DNA from 4 places in the Sporolactobacillus sp. KGMB 08714 genome. Region 1 is predicted to be linked to each of the others. Evidence: predicted binding sites of a transcription regulator. Region 1 holds the regulator's gene; each other region holds the start of a gene.
The links. Region 1 encodes Rex, which represses fermentation and respiration genes when NADH is low (regulators of the CRP and FNR family bind a similar motif). Its sites were predicted from a motif close to TTGTGAAATATTTCACAA; they were not measured.

Region 1 (5,802 bases):
AAAATTTTCGAGAACACGAGGTGTCGTCGCTTGACGAAAAGATACATATCCATTGTCATTATTTATCTGATTTGTTTTCTGTCGCCTTTGATTCCCGGTTTCGCCTGGCTGACCGGATTTTTTCCTAAAGGCCAGGGCTACGGCGTCGTCATGACCGCGATATTTTTTCTGACATTGATTATCGTGCTGTTACTCCTGCTTCCTGAACGTTACATACGAAACGGGGAACGCGCGCCGGCGAGTGTATCTCTTCTATGGGCGGTCGGCGGCGTTTTGGCACTGTTCGCCCTGCAGATTCTGGCATCGCTGATCAATACTTTCATATTCGGCGAACCTTCGCAATCGGCACACACCCAGAGTGTCGTCCAAATCGCACGGATGTCGCCGCTGTTTTTGCTGGCAGTCGCTGTCATCGGTCCGATGCTGGAAGAAATCGTCTTCCGGAAAATCATTTACGGCAGCCTGAAGAAGAAAATGGGCTTCATTCTTGCTGCATCGATCAGCTCGCTTATCTTTGCCTTCGGACATTTGGATTTTCAGCATCTTCTCATTTATTTCGTCATCGGATTCTTTCTCTGCTATGCCTACAAGAAAACGGGGAGGATTGCCGTCAACATGTTTATGCATGCCGCGATGAATGCGACCGTTGTCGCGATCAGCCTGACGCTCTCGTCGCCGTCGTTTATCCAGCTGACAGGTCATTAAAAAAACACGGGATCCGCCGGGGTCCCGCGTTTTTCATTATTATCCTTCATCGTCTTCCAGTGCCGTCAGAATTTCCGGACCGTCCTTCGTGATCGCCAGCGTGTGCTCATACTGAGCGGAAAGCGATCCGTCAATTGTCCGTGCCGTCCAGCCGTTGCTGTCGATTTTTGAACGCCAGTCGCCGATATTGAGCATCGGTTCAATCGTAATCGTCATGCCGTCCCTGAGGCGGAGCCCGCGCCCCTGTTTGCCGTAATGAGCGACCGGCGGATCTTCATGCATCGTCGGCCCGATGCCGTGGCCGACAAACTCGCGTACAACGCTCAGCCCTCTGGACTCGGCATATTCCTGAATGGCGTGGCCGATATCGCCCAGCCGGTTGCCGACGACGGATTGCTTGATCCCCTCATACAGGGCTTCCTTGGTCGTCTTCAGCAAATGCTCCGCTTCATCGGAAATGGTTCCCACTCCGTAACTCCACGCCGAATCAGACAGCGCGCCGTTCAGATTGACCACCATGTCGATCGTCACGATATCGCCGTTTTTCAGCGGCTTTTTATTTGGAAATCCGTGGCAGATCTCGTCATTGACCGAAGCGCATGTGGCAAAGCGGTAACCTTGAAACCCCTTCTCCTCCGGAGTCGCTCCGTGCTTTTCAAGAAAGTCATTGACGAATTCCTCGATTTCCCATGTGGTTATTCCCGGTTTAATCATCGATTTGATTTTCTTGTGCGTCAGCGCAAGCAGCTGGCCGGACTTTTTCATTTCGGCAATTTCTTTTTTTGACTTTAACTGTATCATACGTACGTTCCACCTCTGTATCGTTTCTCCAGGGCCTTTTTATAAAGATCGGCATTTTTGGCAGTCTGTTCCCCCGGAGCATCACGATTGTATTTTACCACTTTATTTATGCCGGAATCATTCGGATTGTTTTTCCTCTATCCCGTGATTCAGAAAATAGATCAAAGCCTGAAGCTCCACTGTCATGTCGACATGCCGTACATACACATCCGGAGGAAGAGAAAGTCTGACGGGAGAAAAATTTAAAAAGCCGCGGATTCCCGATGCCATCGCCTGTTCAGCCGCACCCTGCGCCTGATCCGCCGGAACCGTTAATATGGCCGCAGCAATGTCATGGTTGTCATCGGCTGCCAGATCCCCCATATAATGAATGACTGTACCGCCGATCTGCTGTCCGATTTTCAAAGGATTGATATCATAGGCTTTTACAATCTGCGTATTATTATTTTTTCTAAAGTTATGATTCAGGAGGGCCGTCCCGAGGTGACCGACACCGATCAAGATCACCTTGGACAGTTCGTCCTGATAAAGTGTTTTACCTAAAAAATCAAGCAGGCGCTGAGTATTGTATCCGTATCCCTTTCTCCCCAGCGCCCCGAAATAGGAAAAATCCTTTCGAATCGTTGTTGAATCTACCTGCACGATCTTTCCCAGCTCCGAAGACGAGATCCGTGTTTTTCCGATAGACACGAGATGCTGCAGAGATCGGTAGTAGATCGGCAGCCGCTCGGCCGTTGCCTGCGGCACTCTTTGATTTGACATCGTTTCATAACCCTCCCATGAAATGCCCGGAGGCGCGTCCGCTAATGTTTGATACCTGCCGGGACATCCTTTCTACACTATACATCATTCAGCAATTGATTTGTTTGAATTAGATCGCCGTACTTTTTTCACAGCCCCTGCCTTTCTGCTGCACAGTTGCCGAATAAAACAGGATTAGGCTACAATGAATAATGAATGAGGAACCATACCTGACTAATTGAAAGCATGTGCCGCATTATTTCAGCGTGCCCTGGCTTTTTGAGGTGAACGTAAATGATACTTCTGCAAACAAATAAGATCAGCAAATCTTTTGCTGCTGAACTTATTTTATCGAATATCTCGATTGAGGTGAAGTTTGGAGAACGCGTTGCGCTGGTCGGGCGCAACGGCGCCGGAAAATCGACACTTCTGAAAATCATCGCCGGCGTGATGAGCGCCGACAGCGGTGAGGTGATCATCCCCAAGGACCGAACAATCGGCTACCTGCCGCAGAATGCCACACTGAATTCCAAGAAGGGGATCTATGACGAGCTGCTGACGGTTTTCAGTCCGCTGACCACCATGGAAAAGAAGCTCCGCAAGATGGAAGAGAAAATGGCCGACCCCGGACGCTTCTCAAACAGCCAGGACTACGACCAGCTGCTCGGGACCTATGACGCGCTTCAGGCAGAATATAAATCAAAGGGCGGCTATACCTACCAATCCGAAATCCGCAGTGTGCTGAACGGCCTGAATTTCGGCGGATTTCCGGATGCAACGCCTGTCGGCAATCTTTCCGGCGGCCAGAAAACGCAGCTCGCCCTCGGTAAATTATTATTGATCAAACCCGATCTGCTCATTCTTGACGAACCGACCAACCATCTGGACATTGAAACGCTGACATGGCTCGAAGGATATCTGCAGCGTTATAGCGGAAGCATCCTCGTCGTCTCGCACGACCGTTATTTTCTCGACAAGATAGCTACTAAAGTTTATGAAATCGCCAACCATTCCGCACGAAAATATAGCGGCAATTATTCCCGCTATCTTGAACTGAAAGCGGCCGAATACGAAACCGCGATAAAAAATTACGATAAGCAGCAGAAGGAAATCGCCCGTCTGGAAGATTTTGTACAGAAAAATATTGTACGCGCCTCTACAACCAGACGGGCGCAGAGCAGACGCAAACAGCTGGAAAAAATGGATGTTCTGGAAAAACCGTACGGTGAGGAAAAATCGGCCAGTTTTTCTTTTGACATTGAAAAACAAAGCGGACGCGATGTACTCACCGCCGTCGATTTAGCGGTTGGCTACTCTTCCGGGGCCGCGATGATTTCCGGACTGAACTTTCATATTACGAGAGGCGAACGGGTGGCGCTGGTCGGACCGAACGGCATCGGCAAATCGACCTTGCTGAAATCGATAGCCGGCGGGTCGACGAAGCTGGCCGGCGAAATCAGGCTCGGGAGCCACGTCACCACTGGTTACTATGACCAGGAACAGACGAGGCTGACATCGGGAAAAACGGTGCTCAATGAACTGTGGGACGACTATCCGCAGGAGCCGGAGAACGAGATCCGCAATGTGCTTGGAGGATTTCTTTTTTCCGGCGACGACGTCTCCAAGCTTGTTTCTCAGCTCAGCGGCGGTGAAAAAGCGCAGTTAATGCTGGCTAAGCTGATGATGCGGCACGACAATCTGCTGATTCTCGACGAACCGACCAATCATCTTGACCTTGACAGCAAGGAAGTGCTGGAGGCGGCACTGGCAGATTATTCAGGCACCATCTTATTCGTTTCCCACGACCGCTATTTTATCAACAATATCGCTACCCGCGTCTTCGAACTCTCAAGAGACGGCATCACGGAATATCTGGGCGATTATGATTATTATATCAACAAGAAAGCGGAAAATCTGCAAATCGCCGAGCTGGATGCGCAATCTGCCCCCGTCCGGAAACAGGCCGAGGAACCCGACGCCGGAAAGCAGCACTTTTTAAAGGATAAAGAACAGAAAAAAAAGAGGCGGCAGCTTATCCGCTCAATTGAGCAGCTCGAAACCGAGATCAGCCGTCTTGAAGCGGTCATCGATAAAAATGAACAGTCCCTGCTTATGCCTGAAGTTTTCAATGATACACAAAAGGCTCGGGACGTTCAGGAGCAAATCGAGAAAGATAAGGAAACACTCGGCAGACAAATGGAAGAGTGGGAAAAGGCTCAGCTTTCATTGGATGAGATTCCCGAATAAAAGCGGAATCGGATGAACGGATCGTGTCGTACACAGGCCGGGCCAGGTGAATGGAACAGCCCGGTACAAAAAGAACCGGAGTGAAATATTTTGATAAAATTTCACTCCAGTTTGTGCATCCGAGAATTCTTTTTATCAGCGTTTTCCTGAATGAATCCCCATCAATTTCTCAGAAGTCTTCGATTGCCAGATTCGGGCTGCCGTTCAGCGACAAATCCGCCCGCATGCCCTTCAGAAAACCGATCGTTCCTGCAGCCGCAATCATCGCCGCATTATCCGTGCACAGCCCGAGCGGCGGGATCACAAGCGGGATACCGCGTGTTTCAGCCGCCCCGGCCATTTCTTTTCTGACCTGACTGTTAGCCGAAACGCCGCCGGCGACCAGCAGCTGCCGAACTTCATACCTGCCTGCGGCCATCATCGTTTTCTTCACAAGCACTTCGGCAACGCTGGCCTGAAAACTGGCGGCGACATCGGCTTTGCTGATCTCCCGGCCCCGCTGTTTCTCGTTGTGAATATAGTTGATGACCGCCGACTTCAGACCGCTGAAGCTGAAGTCGAGCGAACCCTGTTCAAGCCATGCTCTCGGAAAGTCAATGGACGCGCTCCCCTGCCCTGCCAGACGGTCGATCTCCGGCCCTCCGGGATAAGGAAGACCGAGCGTCCGCGCTACCTTATCAAACGCTTCTCCGGCAGCGTCGTCCCTCGTCGTACCAATCACCCGATAAGAACCATGCTCCGGCATGAGAACCAGTTCGGTGTGGCCTCCCGAAACAACCAGGGCGATCAGCGGAAACTGAAGTTCATGAACAAAGCGGTTGGCATAAATGTGCCCCGTGATATGATGCACGGGAACGAGCGGAATGCGGTGTGCAAAAGCGAGCGCTTTGGCTGCGTTTACGCCGACAAGGAGCGCCCCGATCAGTCCCGGTCCCTGAGTGACCGCTATGGCATCCAGATCGTTCCAGGAAATACCCGACTCTTCCATCGCCGCCTCACAGACGATCGTAATCTGATCGACGTGATGGCGTGAAGCGACTTCCGGAACAACACCTCCAAAACGTCTGTGAATGTCTATCTGCGAAGCTACGGCATTGGCAAGAATTCTTGTTCCGTTTTCGACTACCGCCGCCGCCGTCTCGTCACAGCTTGTCTCAATTCCCAATATTATCGTTTTCCGGTTTATATTCAGATTCATATTTTCACCCACATGATTAGTGCATCTTCGCCATTATTGGAATAATAGTTTTTACGAATGCCGCCGCCGCTAAATCCGAGTTTGCGATACAGATTTTTAGCAATATCGTT
Region 2 (5,802 bases), on a different contig from region 1:
TCCAATTTAATGATTTCCCCCGGCTGCTTTCCGGCATTAACGGCATCAATAATAATCAGCGAATCCGTTGCTTCAACAGGGCCGAGAAGCTGCATTCCTTCCGTCGTCCCGTCAATAAATTCAAGATTTTCAACGCCCTTGAGCGCCTTTATCAGGCGGGGAAGAATCTGAACGCCAAGCCCTTCATCGGAGTAGAGCGAATTTCCGATGCCGAGAATCGTAATCCTTTTCGCCCGATTCTCTTTCTCTATCGCAGTCGGCACGCCGGGCCGCAGATTCCGGGCAGCTGCCCCGGCCTGTTCTTCTGCCCGGTGCAGCGGTTCAAATTTATAACCGGTAAAAATCGACGACATGGTGCCATTTTTATCCAGCCAGTCTTCGCGGAAAGACAGGTAGACATGGACAACGATAAAAAACATGAAGGCCCAGGCAACCAGATGGTGCCAGGAGCGCACAGTAAAATCCGAGCCGCCGAAAATGAAGGGCACCCATGCAAAAGCCTTGCCGTAAATCGTATCCGGCTGCGGCTGAAACAGCATATAATAGCCGGTAAACACCATGATTACCGAGCCAAGTCCGATGAAGAGCCAGTAAGTGAGCTGGGCAAGCGGATTGTGGCCGATATAGTGCGGCTTATGATTCGGAATAAACAGGTAGCCCTTGATCGTCTCAACCATACCGAGCCAGAAATCTTTCTGGAGAATCTGCGACTTGGCGTAGTGATTGCCCTTGAAGGTCCAATACGCCCGGAAGATCAGATTCATCGTGAAAATGAAAGCCGTAAAGAAGTGAACATCCCGCACCCAGCCCATTGTAAAGCTGTAATAAGCATCGCCGTTCGTGCTCGGTGTGATGAACGGATGGCCGATATAGATCCCGGTAATCATCAGAACCACGATCGCTAAAGCATTCACCCAGTGGAAAATGCGAACCGGCCGTTCCCAGACATACACGGAATTGGTCACCCGCTCTTTTACAGCAAGGCGGTCCGCCTGACTCGTTTTTTGATTTCTCAAAGCCCGATTCGTTTTAATTAAGGGTCTCGCATCCGTTAGCGTTTTCATTCTTCTCCCCTCCTTATTCCTCCACCTGAATCGATGTCAGTTTGTTGTTTTCCAGATCCGTCAGATGCACGGCGCAGGCGAGGCAAGGATCGAATGAATGAACCACACGCAGGATTTCAAGCGGCTGATTCGTATCGGCAACCGGAACATTTTTCAGTGAGGATTCGTAGGCTCCGATCGTACCGGCATTATCGCGCGGCGAAGCGTTCCACGTCGTCGGAACGACGGCCTGATAGTTCTTTGTTTTGCCGTTCTCGATCTCGATCCAATGGCCGAGGGAGCCGCGCGGAGCTTCTACCGTACCGACACCGAAAGCATGCTGCGGCCATGTCTTCGGTTCCCACTTCGAATTGTCGAAAGTCGTCTGGTCGCCGCTCTTCAGATTGGCAATCAGACTGTTATAATCATCGCGAAGCCATCCGACGGCCATCACCGCGTCCAGCCCGCGGGCAACCGTCCTTCCGAGTGCGGAATGCATGGCACTGATCGGCACGTTCAGTTTTTTCAGCGTGTCATCGACAATCGCCCGATAATCGCCCTTGTTTGCTGCATAGCCGACCATAATCCGCGCCAGCGGCCCGGTTTCCATCGCATGGCCCTTCCAGCGCGGCGACTTGACCCAGCTGTACTTCCCGTTTGTATTCAGGTGCTGATAAGGCGGCTGCGGTCCGGTATAATTCAGCGCCGTTTCGCCTTTCCATGGATGACGGCCGCCGCTGGACTGTCCGCCGTACGTATACCAGGAATGGTCGATCCGCTCGCTGACCTGATTCGAATCACGCGGGTCTACGTCGAGAACTTCATTCATGTTGCCGTTGAGGATGATCCCTCTCGGCACCCTGTAAAGTTTCGTATCGCGGATGTCCTTTGTCGAAAAATCGCCGTAACAGAGATAATTGTTCAGACCGCCGCCGATCTGCTTGCTGCCCCAGTCTTTATAATACGAGCCGATCGCCAGCAGATCCGGAATGTAGACCTGGTTGACAAAGTCGTTGGCCTGCGAAATCAGCTGATCGATCTGATCCAGTTTCTCCGAGTGAATGCCGTTGTCCATGTTGAGATCCAGCGGTGTCGCCATGCCGCCGACCAGATAATGCGGATGCGGATTTTTCCCGCCGAAAATTGTATGGATTTTAACGATCTCTTTCTGCCAGTCCAGTGCCTCCAGATAATGTGCGACAGCGAGCAGGTTAATTTCAGGCGGCAGTTTGTAGGCGGGATGGCCCCAGTAGCCGTTCGCAAATACACCCAGCTGGCCGCTGTCCGCAACCTTTTTTATTGTCTGCTGAACACTTTTGAAGTAGCCCGGCGAGGAATTCGGCCATGAAGAGATGGACTGGGCAATCCGGCTTGTCTCATTCGGATTAGCTTTCAGAACACTGAGCGCGTCCACCCAGTCAAATGCATGAAGATGATAGAAATGAACGACATGATCATGAACCATGATGGTTTCATTCATCATATTTCGAATCAGATTGGCATTTTGGGGAACATGGATGCCGAGCGCGTCTTCCGCCGAACGAATGCTGGCGAGAGCATGCACCGTTGTACAAACGCCGCAAATACGCTGGGCAAAAGCCCAGACATCGCGCGGATCCCTGTTTTTGACGACCAGTTCAATGCCGCGGATGGCGGTCCCTGAACTGAATGCATCTGTAATTTGTCCGTTCTGCACGTCTGCTTCGATCCGCAGGTGTCCCTCTATTCTTGTCACCGGATCGACAACTACACGTTTACTCATTCTGATCACCCTTATCCTGCTGCTTGTTTTTGTGGTGCTTGACAGCGGCCGTTATCCCGGCATGCGCACCGACACCGACAGCTGCGGCACCAACTGCCACTGTGCCCCATTTCTCCGGATTAACCGTCGTCTGCGTCAGCGGAAGTTTTGCGTAACGCGTATAGAACGGACCGTTGTCCCAGAAGTCGGCTTCCGAACAGCCGATGCACGGATTTCCCGACTGGATCGGATAGCTGACGCCTCCGTTCCAGCGCAGTTCGGCGCATGCATTATACGTTGTCGGGCCTTTGCAGCCGAGTTTATAAAGGCAATAGCCTGCTTTCAGATTCGGATCGTCAAAAGACTCCGCAAAGAGGCCGGCATCAAAGTAGGCTCTTCGGTTGCACTTATCATGAATACGGTGGCGATAGTAAGCTTTCGGTCTGCCCAGCATATCGGTTTCCGGGAGCTTATCAAAAGTGACGATATGAGCAAGAACACCGGTCATGACTTCGGCAATCGGCGGACAGCCGGGGACACGGATCACCGGAATTCCCTGAAGTACCGACGCTGCAGGCCGCGCCCCGGTCGGATTCGGATTCGCCTTGGCGATTCCTCCCCATGAAGAACACGTGCCGAAGGTCAGCACTGCCTTGGCATTGGCAGCCGCCTCGCGCAGGAGATCAGCCCCTGAGCGGCCGCCGATCGTCAGATATCCGGCCGCCTGAGGCACGCTGCCTTCCACGACGAGAGCATACTGGCCTTTATACTTTTTCAGCACATTTTCCTTTGCCGTTTCCGTCTGGAAGCCCGCCGCTGCCGTCAGAAGTTCCATATATTCAAGAGAAATCATGTTGAAGATGACACTTTCCGCTTTAGGGTATGAAGAACGGATAAAGGATTCCGAACAGCCCGTGCAATCCTGCATCTGCAGCCAGATAACCGGAATGCGAGTTTTTGTTTCCATGGCATGAGCAACCTGGCCGGTCTGGGAAAAATCAAGTCCCATTGTAGCAGCCAGCGTCGCACACATCTTTAAAAATGTTCTTCTTGAAAAGCCTTTGGCTAAAACGCTTTCATAAATTGTTGGCTCCCCATTTTTCAAGTTAATCGCTCCCCCCCGAATCCTATTGACTCTTAGATAAAAGCTCAGTGGACATTGAATCTTTTTGACCTTGCTCAAGCGGCATAAAGACTGACAGAACCATTTGAACGCAGCATGGATCCCGAAATACGCCCTTATCCTTTCATTACAAAACAGCTCGGGCGCGGCGATCATTTATCCGCTCCGGTTCAAATATCGGCTAACCTATTTGGTTACCAATTAACTTAATGATAGTAAACTGCAATTTTATTTAATATGACATTTATCACATACAAAAATTATTATATATATTAAAATAGGAAAGCGTTTACACTCTATTTTGAACGAAGAGACCTGCAAAGTTTTTTATCTTTGCAAGTTCAGTCGTTTTCATGGACCGGCTTCACAGAATCGTGAATCGGCAGGTTAGCTGCTAAAGAATATGTGGGCGGATCTTCCAAAAAAAGGCAGAACACAGCCCGCTGCTCGGTGTCTAGAGCCGGCAAATGAACCAAGCAGTTTCATCTTAAACCCTTTGCTATTTTAAAACAACAAAGAATTTTTTAATTATCTTAAGCTGTAAAGATATTTTTAATGGTCGTAGGCAACAAAGAATTTTTTAATTGTTTTTCATTTAAGCAGCAAAAAGAGGCTGTCCCAAAGGGACAGCCTCTTTATAAAGTTCCGAAATTATTTGCTTGACAGATTGTAGAACGACGCGTCGCCGAGGTATTCGGCGGAAGCGCCCAGATCGTCTTCAATTCTGATCAATTGGTTGTATTTCGCAATTCGATCCGTTCTCGCAAGAGATCCGGTTTTAATTTCACCCGCGTTCGTCGCGACAACGATATCGGCAATCGTCGTATCTTCCGTTTCGCCTGAACGGTGCGAAACAACGGCTGTGTAGCCGGCTTTCTGAGCCATTTCAATGGCATTCAATGTTTCAGTCAGCGTACCGATCTGATTGACTTTAATCAGAATCGAGTTCGCAACGCCCATGTCAATACCCTTTTTCAGATAGTCTGTGTTGGTGACGAACAGATCGTCTCCGACCAGCTGAACGCGGCCGCCGAGAGCCTTCGTCAGTTTCTGCCAGCCTTCCCAGTCGTTTTCATCCAGCCCGTCTTCAATTGAGATGATCGGGAATTCATCAACGAGCTTTTGGTAATAGTCAATCATTTCGTCTGTCGTCCTGACGACGCCTTCGCCTTTGAAATTGTACTTGCCGTCTTCATACAGTTCGGAAGATGCAGGGTCGATTGCCAGTTTAACATCGACGCCCGGCTTGTAGCCGGCTTTTTCGATCGCTTCAACGATCGTCTTAAGAACTTCCTCATTGTTTTTAAGGTTAGGCGCAAAACCGCCTTCGTCACCGACTGCCGTCTGATGCCCCTTGGCAGCCAGTACGGATTTCAAAGCGTGATAAACTTCGGCTCCGATGCGAACCGCTTCAGCAAGAGATTCGGCACCGACAGGCATGATCATGAATTCCTGGAAGTCGACACTGTTATCCGCATGCTTTCCGCCATTCAGAATGTTCATCATCGGCGTAGGAAGAACTTTGCTGTTGACACCGCCGAGGTAACGGTACAGCGGGAGGTCGAGCTCATCGGCAGCAGCATTGGCGGCAGCGAGCGAAACACCGAGAATCGCGTTGGCGCCAAGCTTGCCCTTATTTTCCGTACCGTCGAGATCGATCATCGCCGTGTCGAGTGCCACCTGATCCAAAACTTCCATGCCGACAACTTCGGGAGCGATAATTTCATTAACATTTTTAACGGCCTTGAGAACACCCTTGCCGCCGTAACGGCTTTTATCGCCGTCGCGCAATTCGACAGCTTCGTGTTCGCCGGTTGACGCGCCGCTTGGAACAAGAGCCCGGCCCTTGCCGCCGGCCTCTGTATAAACTTCAACTTCAACAGTCGGATTGCCGC
Region 3 (5,802 bases), on a different contig from region 1:
TCATGCGTGGCGATCGCCGAACAATGGATGCATCCGGAAATTCGCGATGCAATCTATCTCACGATCAGCCGCCACGTCGGTGCGGCAATCATGATCGATAAAAAAATATATACGGGGAAAAACGGGCGCAGCGGGACGATTGAACATTCGACGATCAATCCCAACGGAAGGCTGTGCTACTGCGGGAAAAAAGGGTGCATTGAAACGTATTGTTCGCTTAATTCTCTGCTTGGAGCCGATAATTCCGCCGATGATTTCTTCAGGGCGCTCCGCCGTCAGGATGCGGAAAAAAAGATCCGCTGGCACCGTTTTTTGAATTACCTGGCCATAGCAATAAATAATTTGCATATGTTTCTTGACGACAAGATTATCATTGACGGTCAAATCACTCAATATATGATTCAGGAAGATCTGGATGAGCTTAATCAGCTTATCCTCATAAATACTGCCTTTCCTGAAAAAGACAATTATATCGAGCTCGGCAGGGTCAGAACAAATCCGGTCTCCCGCGGTGCGGGCCTGTCGGCGATTAAAGAATTTCTGGACAGCATTTAAACCGGATCCCCGGAAAAATAGGGCGTCTGAAAATCGCATCGGGATTTCCAGCCTGCCCCTTTTTCGCTGCCGTAATTGTTATATGAGGGACAGGCCTCAGACCCTGATATATACGGAAATGCAGCACATTCAAGCCTTGTCTCCCCAGTTACAAAAAGGCCCTTCTGAAATTGCATGGATATTTTCATCCGCTGCATTTCAGAAGGGCCGAATTTTTCTTCCGTCCCCGGCAGTCGTATACCTCTGCGTTATTTGCTTTCTGTGCCGACACCCTCGTATTCATCTTCAAGAATCTTTTTCAATTCGCTGATCAGCGGTTCTTTCGGATTGGTGGACGTACATTGATCTTCATAAGCCAATTCGGCCAATTTGTTAACGGATGCCTCAAAGTGTACTTTGTCGACGCCGTTTGCTTTCAGACTGAGTGTCACATCGCAGTCGTGTGCCAGTTTAATAAATTCATTGACCAGGCTCTCCTTCAGCTCCTCTGTTGAATGGCCTTTGAAGCCGAGGAATTTGGCGATCGCCGCATAGTCCTCATCCGCCGTATAACGATTGTACCTCGGCCAGATGGCCAGTTTTGTCGGCACCTTCGCGTTAAAGCGAACAACCTGAGGGAAGGTAATCGCAATGGCCAAACCGTGCGGGAGTCCAAATTCGCCGCCCAGTTTGTGCGCAATCGAATGGTTAATTCCCAAGAAGGCATTGGCAAAAGCCATCCCGGCAATGGTGGACGCATTATGCATCTTTTCACGGGCCGTCAGATCGCCGGCATAGGAAGCACGCAGATTATCAAAGACCAGTTTAATGGCCTGCAGCGACCAGCCGCGGGTGTAGTCCGAAGCATAAACGGAAACATAGGCTTCGACCGCGTGGGTCATGACGTCCAGCCCCGTCCAGGCAACCGTCCGCTTTGGCAGTGTTTCGACAAACTGCGAATCCACGATCGCGATATCCGGCTGAAGCGCATAATCGGTAATCGGGTACTTGACATGTGTTTTGGAATCCGTAATAACGGCGTACGGTGTGACTTCCGAACCGGTTCCCGACGTGGTCGGGATCCCTATATAGGTTACCTTTTTAAGCGCGGGCACCTTGTAAGTCCGCTTCCGGATGTCCATAAATTTCTGTTTTGCGCCGAGAAACGAGGCATCCGGCTGTTCATAAAAGAGCCACATGCCCTTTGCGGCATCCATAGCGGAACCGCCGCCTAATGCAATAATCGTATCCGGCTGAAACTTCTTCATGATCTCAACGCCGCGATATACGGTATCCGTTGAAGGATCGGGCTCGACCTGGGAGAAAATTTCAATGTCCACTTCTTCGCGCCGTTGATTGAGCATATTGACCACCCGGTCGGCATATCCGAATTGCACCATCCCCGGATCACAGACCAGAAAGACGCGTTTGAGGCCGGGCACCTGTTTTAAATAGCGCAGTGAATTTCTTTCAAAATAAACCTTCGGGGGCAATTTCACCCACTGCATATTATTCCGCCGCTTGGCGACGGTTTTTATATTCAGAAGATCGAAATCCGAAACATTATGCGAAATCGAGTTTTTCCCGTAGGAACCGGTGCCCAACGTCAGCGACGGGATCATATTATTATAGATATTTCCGAGTCCGCCCAGTGCAGAGGGAGTATTGACCAAAATACGGCACGCTTTCATTTTCAAACCGAATTGCTGGATCAGGGCCTCGTCTTTTGTATGAATGGCTGCCGTGTGGCCCGCACCGCCGAAATCGAGCAGCTGTCCGGCAATTTTAAACGCTTCCTGATGGCCGCCCGCTTTATACATGGAAAGTACCGGAGAAAGTTTTTCACGCGACAGCGGAAAATCCGGTCCGACACCGTCAATCTCCGCAATCAGAACTTTCGTCTCTTTCGGGACATCGATACCGGCCAGCTGCGCGATCTGATAGGCCGATCTGCCGGCAATCGGCCCTCTGACGCTGCCGCGCTTCGGATCCATCATCGCGTCTCCTAAAGCCGCATTGTCCTTTTTATCGATAATCACGCTTCCTAATCGTTTAAATTCGGCCTTTACCGCTTCATAAATGTCTTCGTCAATGATCACGCTGTTTTCCGCGGCGCAGATCATGCCGTTATCGAACGTTTTCGAGAGCGTAATATCATTCACCGCCTGTTTAATATCCGCCGTTTTTTCAATATAGGCCGGCCCGTTCCCCGGGCCGACGCCCAGGGCCGGCTTTCCGGTCGAGTAGGCAGCCTGGACCATCCCCGGGCCGCCCGTCGCGAGCACCGTTGCGACGCCCGGGTGATTCATTAAGGCTCCCGTTGCTTCGATGCTTGGTTTCTCAATCCATTGAATGCAGCCTTCCGGCGCTCCCGCCTTAACGGCTGCCCGCGCAATAATTCTTGCCGCTTCAGCACACGACTTCTGTGCCTGCGGATGAAAGCCGAATATGATCGTATTCCGTGTTTTCAAAGCAATCAGCGATTTGAAAACAACCGTCGACGTCGGATTGGTTACCGGCGTCACGCCCGCAATGACGCCGACAGGCTCCGCAATCTTTATTATCTGCTCCTCATCATTGTCCTCAATAATGCCGACCGTTTTATCATGCCGTATCTTGTTCCAGATGTACTCACTGGCATAGATATTTTTAACCGCTTTATCTTCGACAACGCCGCGGCCGGTTTCTTCAACGGCCATTTTTGCCAGTTTCATATGATTATCCAGCGCGGCAATCGCCATCGCTTCGCAAATCTTATCCACTTTCTCCTGGTCAAAATCCGCCAGAACAGCTAGAGCTTTCTGAGATTTTCTAACTAAATCATCAATGACCCCTTTAATTGACGAAAGATTGTCTTCTTTGCCGCTCTGAGACGGTGCAGCCGGTTTCAGCACCGGAGTCTGCCTGTCATTTTGATTCACGGTTTTTAACATCAGTCCCGCTCCTTTTCTTGTGAATTATTTCACAATAATGTCTGCAGTCGGGCGCCATTAGTTAAAACAGACCGCCTATGGACGACAGGAACTATTGGAAACGCTTCTCTTGACACCTTCATCATATGAATTTGAACAGCCAATGTCAATATATTTTTATAAAATAGTTTTACTAAAAAAATTTAACAATTTATTTTGCCATACACATTTACTTATTCTGCATTGTGTGTTATATTCAACGCGTAAACCGTTGGCAATAGGGCGTTGGAAGGCAGAGGTGTTCGGCTGCCGGAATAACATGAAAGTTGCATGGCCTCATGGCTGTCTCTCTGTTGCCTTTATTTTACTCATTTTTTTAAAAGATTCATGTGAAATATTTCACAAATTATTGACACTTTAAAAATTTGGATATCTGAAAGGAGCAGTTGCAATGACTCAATCGATTCAAACGACGGACAGGATCATTGACTATTCTTCAGCGGAATACTTGAATAAAGTGGATAAATACTGGCGTGCAGCCAATTATCTTTCCGTCGGCCAGCTCTACCTGAAAGACAATCCGCTTCTTGAACGCGCGCTCAAACCTGAAGATGTCAAGATCCATCCCATCGGGCACTGGGGCACTATTTCGGGACAGAACTTCATCTACGCTCACCTGAACCGGATCATCAATAAATATGACTTAAACATGTTTTACATTGAAGGCCCGGGCCACGGCGGCCAGGTCATGGTCTCTAATGCTTATCTTGACGGAAGCTACAGCGAGATTTATCCGGCCGTGTCCCAGGACAAAGAGGGCATGAAGCTCCTGTTCAAACAGTTTTCCTGGCCGGGCGGAGTGGCCTCGCACGCTGCCCCGGAAACTCCCGGATCGATTCATGAAGGCGGCGAATTAGGTTATTCGCTCTCACACGGCGTCGGTGCGATTTTCGATAATCCGGAGGTGATCGCTGCCGTTGTGATCGGTGACGGCGAGGCGGAAACCGGTCCGCTCGCAACCGCCTGGCAATCGATTAAATTTATCAACCCTGTAAATGACGGCGCCGTCCTGCCGATTCTCTATGTGAACGGCTATAAATTAAGCAATCCGACTTTATTGTCGCGCACTTCCGACGAAGACCTGACGGAGTACTTCGAGGGAATCGGCTGGAAACCCTATTTCGTTGAAGGCGAGGAACCGAAGGCGATGCACACCGCCATGGCGGAAACAATGGATCAGGCAATCACAGATATTCAAACGATTCAAAGAAAAGCCCGGGCCGACAATCGGCCGACGCTGGCAAAATGGCCGATGATCGTTTTCCGCTGCCCGAAAGGCTGGACGGGGCCCAAAATGTGGGAAGGCAAACCGGTAGAGAATTCCTTCCGTTCCCATCAGATTCCGATTCCCGTCGACCGCAGCCATATGGAACATGCCGATCCGCTCGTGCACTGGATGAAATCCTATAAACCGGAAGAACTATTTGACAAAAGCGGAAAATTATTTGCCGGCATTGCCGAAACCATCCCTCAAGGCACTCGGCGGATGTCGATGAATCCGATCACCAATGGCGGCATCCATCCCAAAGATCTATGCCTGCCCGACTACCGAAAATATGCGATTAAAGTGGTTCAGCCCGGGAAAAAAGAAGCCCAGGATATGCAGGTCCTCAGTGCATTCGTCCGTGACATTATTTCGATGAATCCCGACAACTTCCGGGTATTCGGCCCCGATGAAACCCTGTCCAACCGCCTGAAATCGGTATTTGAAGTGACCAGCCGCCAGTGGATGTGCCCGGTATTTGAACCGAGAGATGAATTCGAGGCCCCAAGCGGGCGTGTCCTCGATGCTCAGCTGTCCGAACATCAGGCTGAAGGCTGGCTTGAAGCCTATACCCTAACCGGCCGGCACGGATTTTTTGCCAGCTATGAATCCTTCCTCAGGGTCGTTGATTCGATGCTGACACAGCATTTTAAATGGCTGCGCAAAGCGAGCGAACTCTCCTGGCGAAGACCTTATCCTTCGTTGAACCTCATCGCTTCGTCAACGGTGTTTCAGCAGGACCACAACGGCTACTCCCATCAGGATCCCGGACTGCTGACCCATCTGGCAGAAAAAAAGCATCATTACATCGGCGAGTATCTGCCGGCCGATGCGAACACGCTGCTCGCCGTCTTCAATAAGATTCTAAAATCGCACAATAAGATCAACCTGGTTATTGCTTCAAAGCACCCGCGTCCGCAGTGGTTCACGGCCGAAGAAGCGGAGCTCCTGGTCAGCAACGGTCTCGCCATAATCGACTGGGCCAGTACGGATAACGGAGCGGAACCTGATGCGGTCATTGCCTGCGCCGGT
Region 4 (5,802 bases), on a different contig from region 1:
AGTGGCCGCAGACGGGAAGCCTGTTGCGTTCGAAAGAGTAGAAAACGGCGTTCAGTTCCGCGTTGCCCGGGCGGCGGAGATCGTTGTCAAATGCTAAGCAGAAAGGGGATAACGAATACAGGAAACCGATTTTAGCGCCGGTCTTTTTGCATCGGCAGCTTATCGGATGTCGCGGACATTCCATCGATCATTGCTGAGATTTATCGGTCATTAGGCACGTTTTATCGGTCGCCGGGATTTTATCGGTCATGACGTCCGGTTTATCGGTCATTAGGCGCAGCTTATCGGTCATTAGGTACGTTTTATCGGTCGCCACCGGGATTTTATCGGTCATTAGGCGCAGCTTATCGACCATCGCCGGGGGGGTATCGGTCGCCATTGATTTTATCAGTCTTCAGCAGGTACACCCGGTTTATCAACCGCGGCAGGACGTTTATTGACTGCTGCAGAAGTTTATGGATCGTGGAAACGCTTTCCACCTTTCATAGATGGTTTCAGGAGGCGCCGGCCATCAATTGACGGCACAGCAGGACAATGAGCTAAAGGAATACTCGTAAAATTTTACCGGCTGAAAAAAATAAAACATCCTGCCTGTAGCGGCAGGATGTTCTGCTTCATTCGGGAATAGCAACAAGACCTTCCTCAAGATTCCGCCGAAACAACTGATAGGCCCTCTTCAGTTCCTGGTCGGAGGGAGGCTGGACTTCTTTTAATTCATAATTGAGTCCGAGTGCCTCCCATTTATAGATACCCATCTTATGGTAGGGCAGAATCTCGACACGCTCGACGTTATCGAGTGTGCTGATGAATTTGCCGAGCCGGTCGAGGTCGTCCTCGGAATCGGTCACTCCGGGGACGAGGACATGGCGGATCCAGACCGGAATGTTCTTGTCTGCCAGAAGCCGGGCGAAAGCGAGGATGTTTTTATTCGGCAGGCCGGTCAGCCATTTGTGCTTGTCGGAATCGATTTCTTTCAGATCCAGCAGAATAAGATCCGTGTAGTTCGCCAATTGATCAAAAGCTCTGTGGAAAAAAGGCGCATCGACATAACAGCCTCCGGATGTGTCAATTGCTGTATGGATGCCGATTGCTTTGCACGCTTTGAACAGCTCCGTAAGAAACGGCATCTGCAGCAGCGGCTCTCCGCCGCTGACCGTTATGCCTCCGCCGGACGACCGAATAAACGGAAGGTAATCTTTTAATTCGCCGACAATCTGTTCAACGCTGATCGATTTTCCGCTGCCGATTTCCCGGGTATCGACATTATGGCAGTATTTGCAGCGCAGGGGGCAACCCTGCAGAAACACCACGAAGCGAATACCGGGTCCGTCAACCGTGCCGAAAGATTCAATCGAATGGATATTGCCCGCAACCATGTTATCCCTCCTCCCGGCTCATCATCTTCATTGGCCGGATACAGCCGCTCATATCGATTCATGGAATGTGCGGTGCACGACTTCAAGCTGCTGTTCACGAGTAAGTTTAATAAAGTTAACGGCATAACCGGACACACGGATGGTCAGCTGCGGATACTTTTCAGGGTGATCCATGGCATCAAGCAGCGTCTCGCGGTTAAACACGTTGATATTAATGTGATGACCCCCTTTCTCGGCATAGCCGTCAAGCATGGCTATTAAGTTTGCAACTCTCGTTTCTTTTCCTTTTCCGAGTGCCTGAGGCACGATCGAAAATGTGTTTGAAATGCCGTCCAGTGCATAGCGGTACGGGAGCTTGGCGACAGAAGTCAGCGAGGCAAGCGCTCCTTTTGTGTCGCGTCCGTGCATCGGATTGGCGCCCGGAGCAAAAGGTTCGCCCTTTTTGCGGCTGTCCGGCGTGTTTCCCGTTTTCTTTCCGTAAACGACATTGGACGTGATCGTCAGAACCGACAGAGTCGGTACCGACTCGCGATAGGTTTCGGTCTTTTTCAGCTTCGTCATGAACCGTTTCACCAGATCAACGGCAATAGAGTCGACACGATCGTCGTTGTTGCCGTATTTCGGGAAATCGCCCTCCGTATTAAAATCTACGGCCAGGCCGTTTTCGTCGCGAACAACATGAACCTTCGCGTACTTGATCGCGCTCAGGGAATCCGCGGCGACGCTCAGTCCCGCGATACCCGTCGCCATCGTACGCAGGATATGCGTGTCATGAAGCGCCATCTCGCTGCGTTCGTAGCAGTATTTATCGTGCATGTAATGAATCACATTGAGCGTGTTGATATAAAGATCGGCAAGCCAATCCATCATCCGGTCGAATTTAGCCATCACATCGTCATAATCCAGCACGTCGTCTGTCACCGGGGCGTAAGGAGGCGCAACCTGAACCTTCTGAATTTCATCGACACCGCCGTTGATCGCATAAAGCAGCGTCTTGGCCAGATTTGCCCGGGCGCCGAAGAATTGCATCTGTTTACCGATGCGCATCGCCGACACGCAGCAGGCAATGCCGTAGTCGTCGCCGTATTCGACACGCATCAGATCGTCGTTCTCATATTGAATCGCACTTGTTTTGATCGAAATCCTGGCGCAGTATTTCTTGAATGCTTCGGGCAGCTGTTTGGACCAGAGGACGGTCAGGTTCGGTTCCGGCGCGGGCCCGAGATTTTCAAGAGTATGCAGGAAACGGAATGAATTCCTGGTCACCAGCGAACGGCCGTCGACAGCCATGCCCCCCAGTGATTCTGTTACCCATGTCGGGTCGCCGCTAAACAATTCATTATAGTCCGGTGTGCGGGCGAATTTCACAAGACGAAGTTTCATGACAAAGTGGTCGACCAGTTCCTGGACTTCCGATTCTGTCAAAAGATGTTTGGCCAGATCTCTCTCAATATAGATGTCAAGGAATGTCGAGGTACGGCCAAGGCTCATAGCGGCCCCGTTCTGTTCTTTTACCGAAGCGAGATATCCGAAATACAGCCACTGAAAAGCTTCTCTCGCATTCTTTGCCGGTTTGGAAATATCGAAGCCGTAATCAGCCGCCATCGTTTTCATATCCCTCAGCGCACGGATCTGTTCCGTCAGTTCTTCTCTGAGCCGAATGACGTCCTCCGTCATTTTGCTGCCTGTATTCTTTTTATCGATTTTCTTCTGTTCAATAAGGTAATCGACTCCGTAAAGTGCGACGCGGCGGTAGTCGCCGATGATCCTTCCGCGTCCGTACGCGTCGGGGAGGCCGGTGATAATACCGACGTGACGGGCCAGTTTCATTTCATCCGTATAGGCGTCGAACACACCCTGATTATGCGTTTTTCGGTAATCGGTAAAAATTTTTTCCATTTCGTCGCTGACTTTATAACCGTATGATTCGCAGGCCAGCTTTGCCACGCGGATGCCGCCGAAAGGCATCAGCGCACGTTTGAACGGCTGATCGGTCTGGACGCCGACTATCTTTTCAATGTCTTTATTCAAATAACCGGGTTTGTGCGATGTCATCGTGGATACGACTTCAGTATCCAGATCCAGCACGCCGCCTTTTTTTCTTTCTTCTTCGGACAGCTGCATCACTTGTTTCCAAAGCCGTTCCGTATTTGGGGTCGGCCCTGCGAGAAAGGATTCGTCACCGTCATAGGAGGTCAGATTTTTCATGATAAAATCACGGACGTCTATTTCTCTTTTCCAGTTCCCGTCGACAAATCCGTCCCACGCTGCGCTATTTCTCTCCATTACGGCTTCCATGGTTTTTCATCCTCCTTCGTGTAGAGTAAATGTATCTACTCTCCCATCATTATAGCTCAATAATAGAAAGCGCTTTCATTCCATCTGTGACAATTTGTTCACAATAGTTGAACCCGGCTTTTCCAGAAGTATCTTAAGCGTTTTCCGGAAATGGGGCGCATCCATCACCGGCATTTGGTCTAAATCATCACCGCTAAAAAAATTTGTTATAATAAAATAAGGAGAATTATACAGAAGGGGAGCGATGAAGATGAATTGTCCGGCATGCGAAGATGTGCGAATGAAAGAAATGGAGCGGGACGGCGTGATCATCGATATCTGCCCGAGCTGCAAGGGAGTCTGGCTGGACCGCGGAGAGCTGGAAAAAATTACGGAGCGAGTAAGAGAAATCCGACAGCCGTTTAATCAATGGTACGAACAAGACGACAGGGAATATGAAGATTGGCACGACCGCAGACATGACGATCACGAGCATCATGATCGGGACGATGACAGACATTCGGAGTATCCCCGGAAGAAAAAGAAGAAATCCGTACTGGATATGCTGGGGGACATGTTTGATTGAATGATTCTTTGATAAATGCTTTGACAATATAAAATCCGTCCGGATTCTCTTCGAACGGATTTTTTTGTATAAAGTAAGAAAATGAGCGGATTTTTTTATCGGCGGGCGATTCAGGCGTTGCGATTGCCCGGCATCGGGACGCCGTTCCCCCCTGTCCTAAACGGCAACCGCTGCCCGACGTTGATGATAAATCTTTTTTTGTTCCGTCCGTGATGATACGGAATTTTTCCGGTGCACGATCGTGCGGCCAGCTTCCGCAGCAGAGCTGATGGCGTCCCGGGCAAGTTAAAGAGATTGTTTTTATTAACCTGCCTGTTCGCTTTTAATAGCGTATTTTTTTGAGAAAAGCCCGGCAGACGCACGGCCTTATTCGTTGATTTTCCTTTATCCTATATAATGATAGTACATGCTCTTTGTGCCGGAAACGGCGCATTCGAGAATTTATCGGCAGATCCGAGGGTATAAAACAGAATGAAAGGAAGTTGTCCGCAAAATGCATATTCATTACTTTCAGCATGTTCCGTTTGAGTCGCCCGGGAACATTGCCGTCTGGGCGGCAGAAAGGCATTATTCGTTCATCGGGACGCATTTTTTTGAATCGCATAAGCTTCCGGATGCAGAAAATATCGATTTGCTGGTGATTATGGGCGGGCCGATGAATATTTATGAGGAAGAAAAGTATCCCTGGCTCCGCGAAGAGAAAAAATTTATCCGGGACGTTCTGGAGCGCGGGCTGCCGGTTCTCGGTATTTGCCTGGGTGCCCAGCTGCTTGCCGATTGTCTAGACGGGAAAATTTATCCGGGGGAAGAAAAAGAGATCGGCTGGTTTCCGGTCTTTTTCCCGGAAAACAGGAAGGGCCCGTTTCGGCTTTTCCCCGGCACACTGGATGTGTTCCACTGGCACGGCGATACCTTCACGCTCCCTGAAGGCGCGGTGCGGACGGCTTCCAGCGCTGCCTGCAGAAATCAGGCCTTTATCTACGGCGATCGCGCCGCCGGCCTGCAGTTCCACATCGAAATGAACGAGGAAACTATCAGCCGTCTGATCGCTCAGTCTCAAGATGAGCCGGAAGGCGGGCGTTTTATTCAGAAGAAGCGGGAGATGACCGGCCGGCCGGATAAAATTGAAAGAAATAAGACACTGTTATTCCGCTTCCTCGATGAATTTTTAAAGGGAGCATCGGCCGGCGGACCGCAATAGCAATATGTGCCGGTTAGATTAAACCGTATGCTTCGAGTGCGGCCGGAATGCCGTCCTCGTCATTGGACAGCGTCGTCGCATCGGCGCCTGCTTTGACTTGATCCGGGGCATTGCCCATTGCGATGCCGGCGCCGGCAAAACGCAGCAGGTCCAGATCGTTGAAGTTGTCGCCGAACGCCATGGTTTCTTCCCTTTTAACATGGCAGGATTCCATCAGCAGAGCCGCGGCTGCCGACTTGCCGGCTCTTTTCGCAATGATCTCCAGATAAGAAGGTTTCGATTTATAGAACGAAGCACTAATCCCGTTTTCCGTCAGCACCGTTTCAAGAGAATCGATGGCCGCGGGAGGTCCCATGCACAGG

Region 2: the regulator Rex is predicted to act here: its motif matches at 4,143-4,160, upstream of Q6A92_RS19340 (hydrogenase small subunit).
Region 3: the regulator Rex is predicted to act here: its motif matches at 3,485-3,502, upstream of adhE (bifunctional acetaldehyde-CoA/alcohol dehydrogenase).
Region 4: the regulator Rex is predicted to act here: its motif matches at 3,761-3,778, upstream of pflB (formate C-acetyltransferase).

What each region holds. Positions count from the first base shown of each region.
Region 1 is NZ_JAUUBW010000033.1:4,387-10,188, reverse strand. It holds gene Q6A92_RS14050 (CPBP family intramembrane glutamic endopeptidase) at 31-705, shown strand; gene map (type I methionyl aminopeptidase) at 745-1,506, opposite strand; gene Q6A92_RS14040 (redox-sensing transcriptional repressor Rex) at 1,624-2,268, opposite strand; gene Q6A92_RS14035 (ABC-F family ATP-binding cassette domain-containing protein) at 2,542-4,494, shown strand; gene tsaD (tRNA (adenosine(37)-N6)-threonylcarbamoyltransferase complex transferase subunit TsaD) at 4,664-5,680, opposite strand; gene rimI (ribosomal protein S18-alanine N-acetyltransferase) at 5,689-5,802, opposite strand, start outside.
Region 2 is NZ_JAUUBW010000073.1:126,432-132,233, reverse strand. It holds gene Q6A92_RS19355 (HyaD/HybD family hydrogenase maturation endopeptidase) at 1-263, opposite strand, end outside; partial or broken gene cybH (Ni/Fe-hydrogenase, b-type cytochrome subunit) at 321-1,064, opposite strand; gene Q6A92_RS19345 (nickel-dependent hydrogenase large subunit) at 1,078-2,805, opposite strand; gene Q6A92_RS19340 (hydrogenase small subunit) at 2,798-3,889, opposite strand; gene eno (phosphopyruvate hydratase) at 4,559-5,802, opposite strand, start outside.
Region 3 is NZ_JAUUBW010000005.1:28,358-34,159, reverse strand. It holds gene Q6A92_RS03230 (ROK family protein) at 1-555, shown strand, start outside; gene adhE (bifunctional acetaldehyde-CoA/alcohol dehydrogenase) at 804-3,467, opposite strand; gene Q6A92_RS03220 (phosphoketolase family protein) at 3,898-5,802, shown strand, end outside.
Region 4 is NZ_JAUUBW010000067.1:100,507-106,308, reverse strand. It holds gene Q6A92_RS18625 (glycoside hydrolase family 31 protein) at 1-97, shown strand, start outside; gene Q6A92_RS18620 (hypothetical protein) at 188-379, opposite strand; gene pflA (pyruvate formate-lyase-activating protein) at 615-1,376, opposite strand; gene pflB (formate C-acetyltransferase) at 1,425-3,674, opposite strand; gene Q6A92_RS18605 (TFIIB-type zinc ribbon-containing protein) at 3,925-4,239, shown strand; gene Q6A92_RS18600 (type 1 glutamine amidotransferase) at 4,733-5,440, shown strand; gene Q6A92_RS18595 (Cof-type HAD-IIB family hydrolase) at 5,454-5,802, opposite strand, start outside.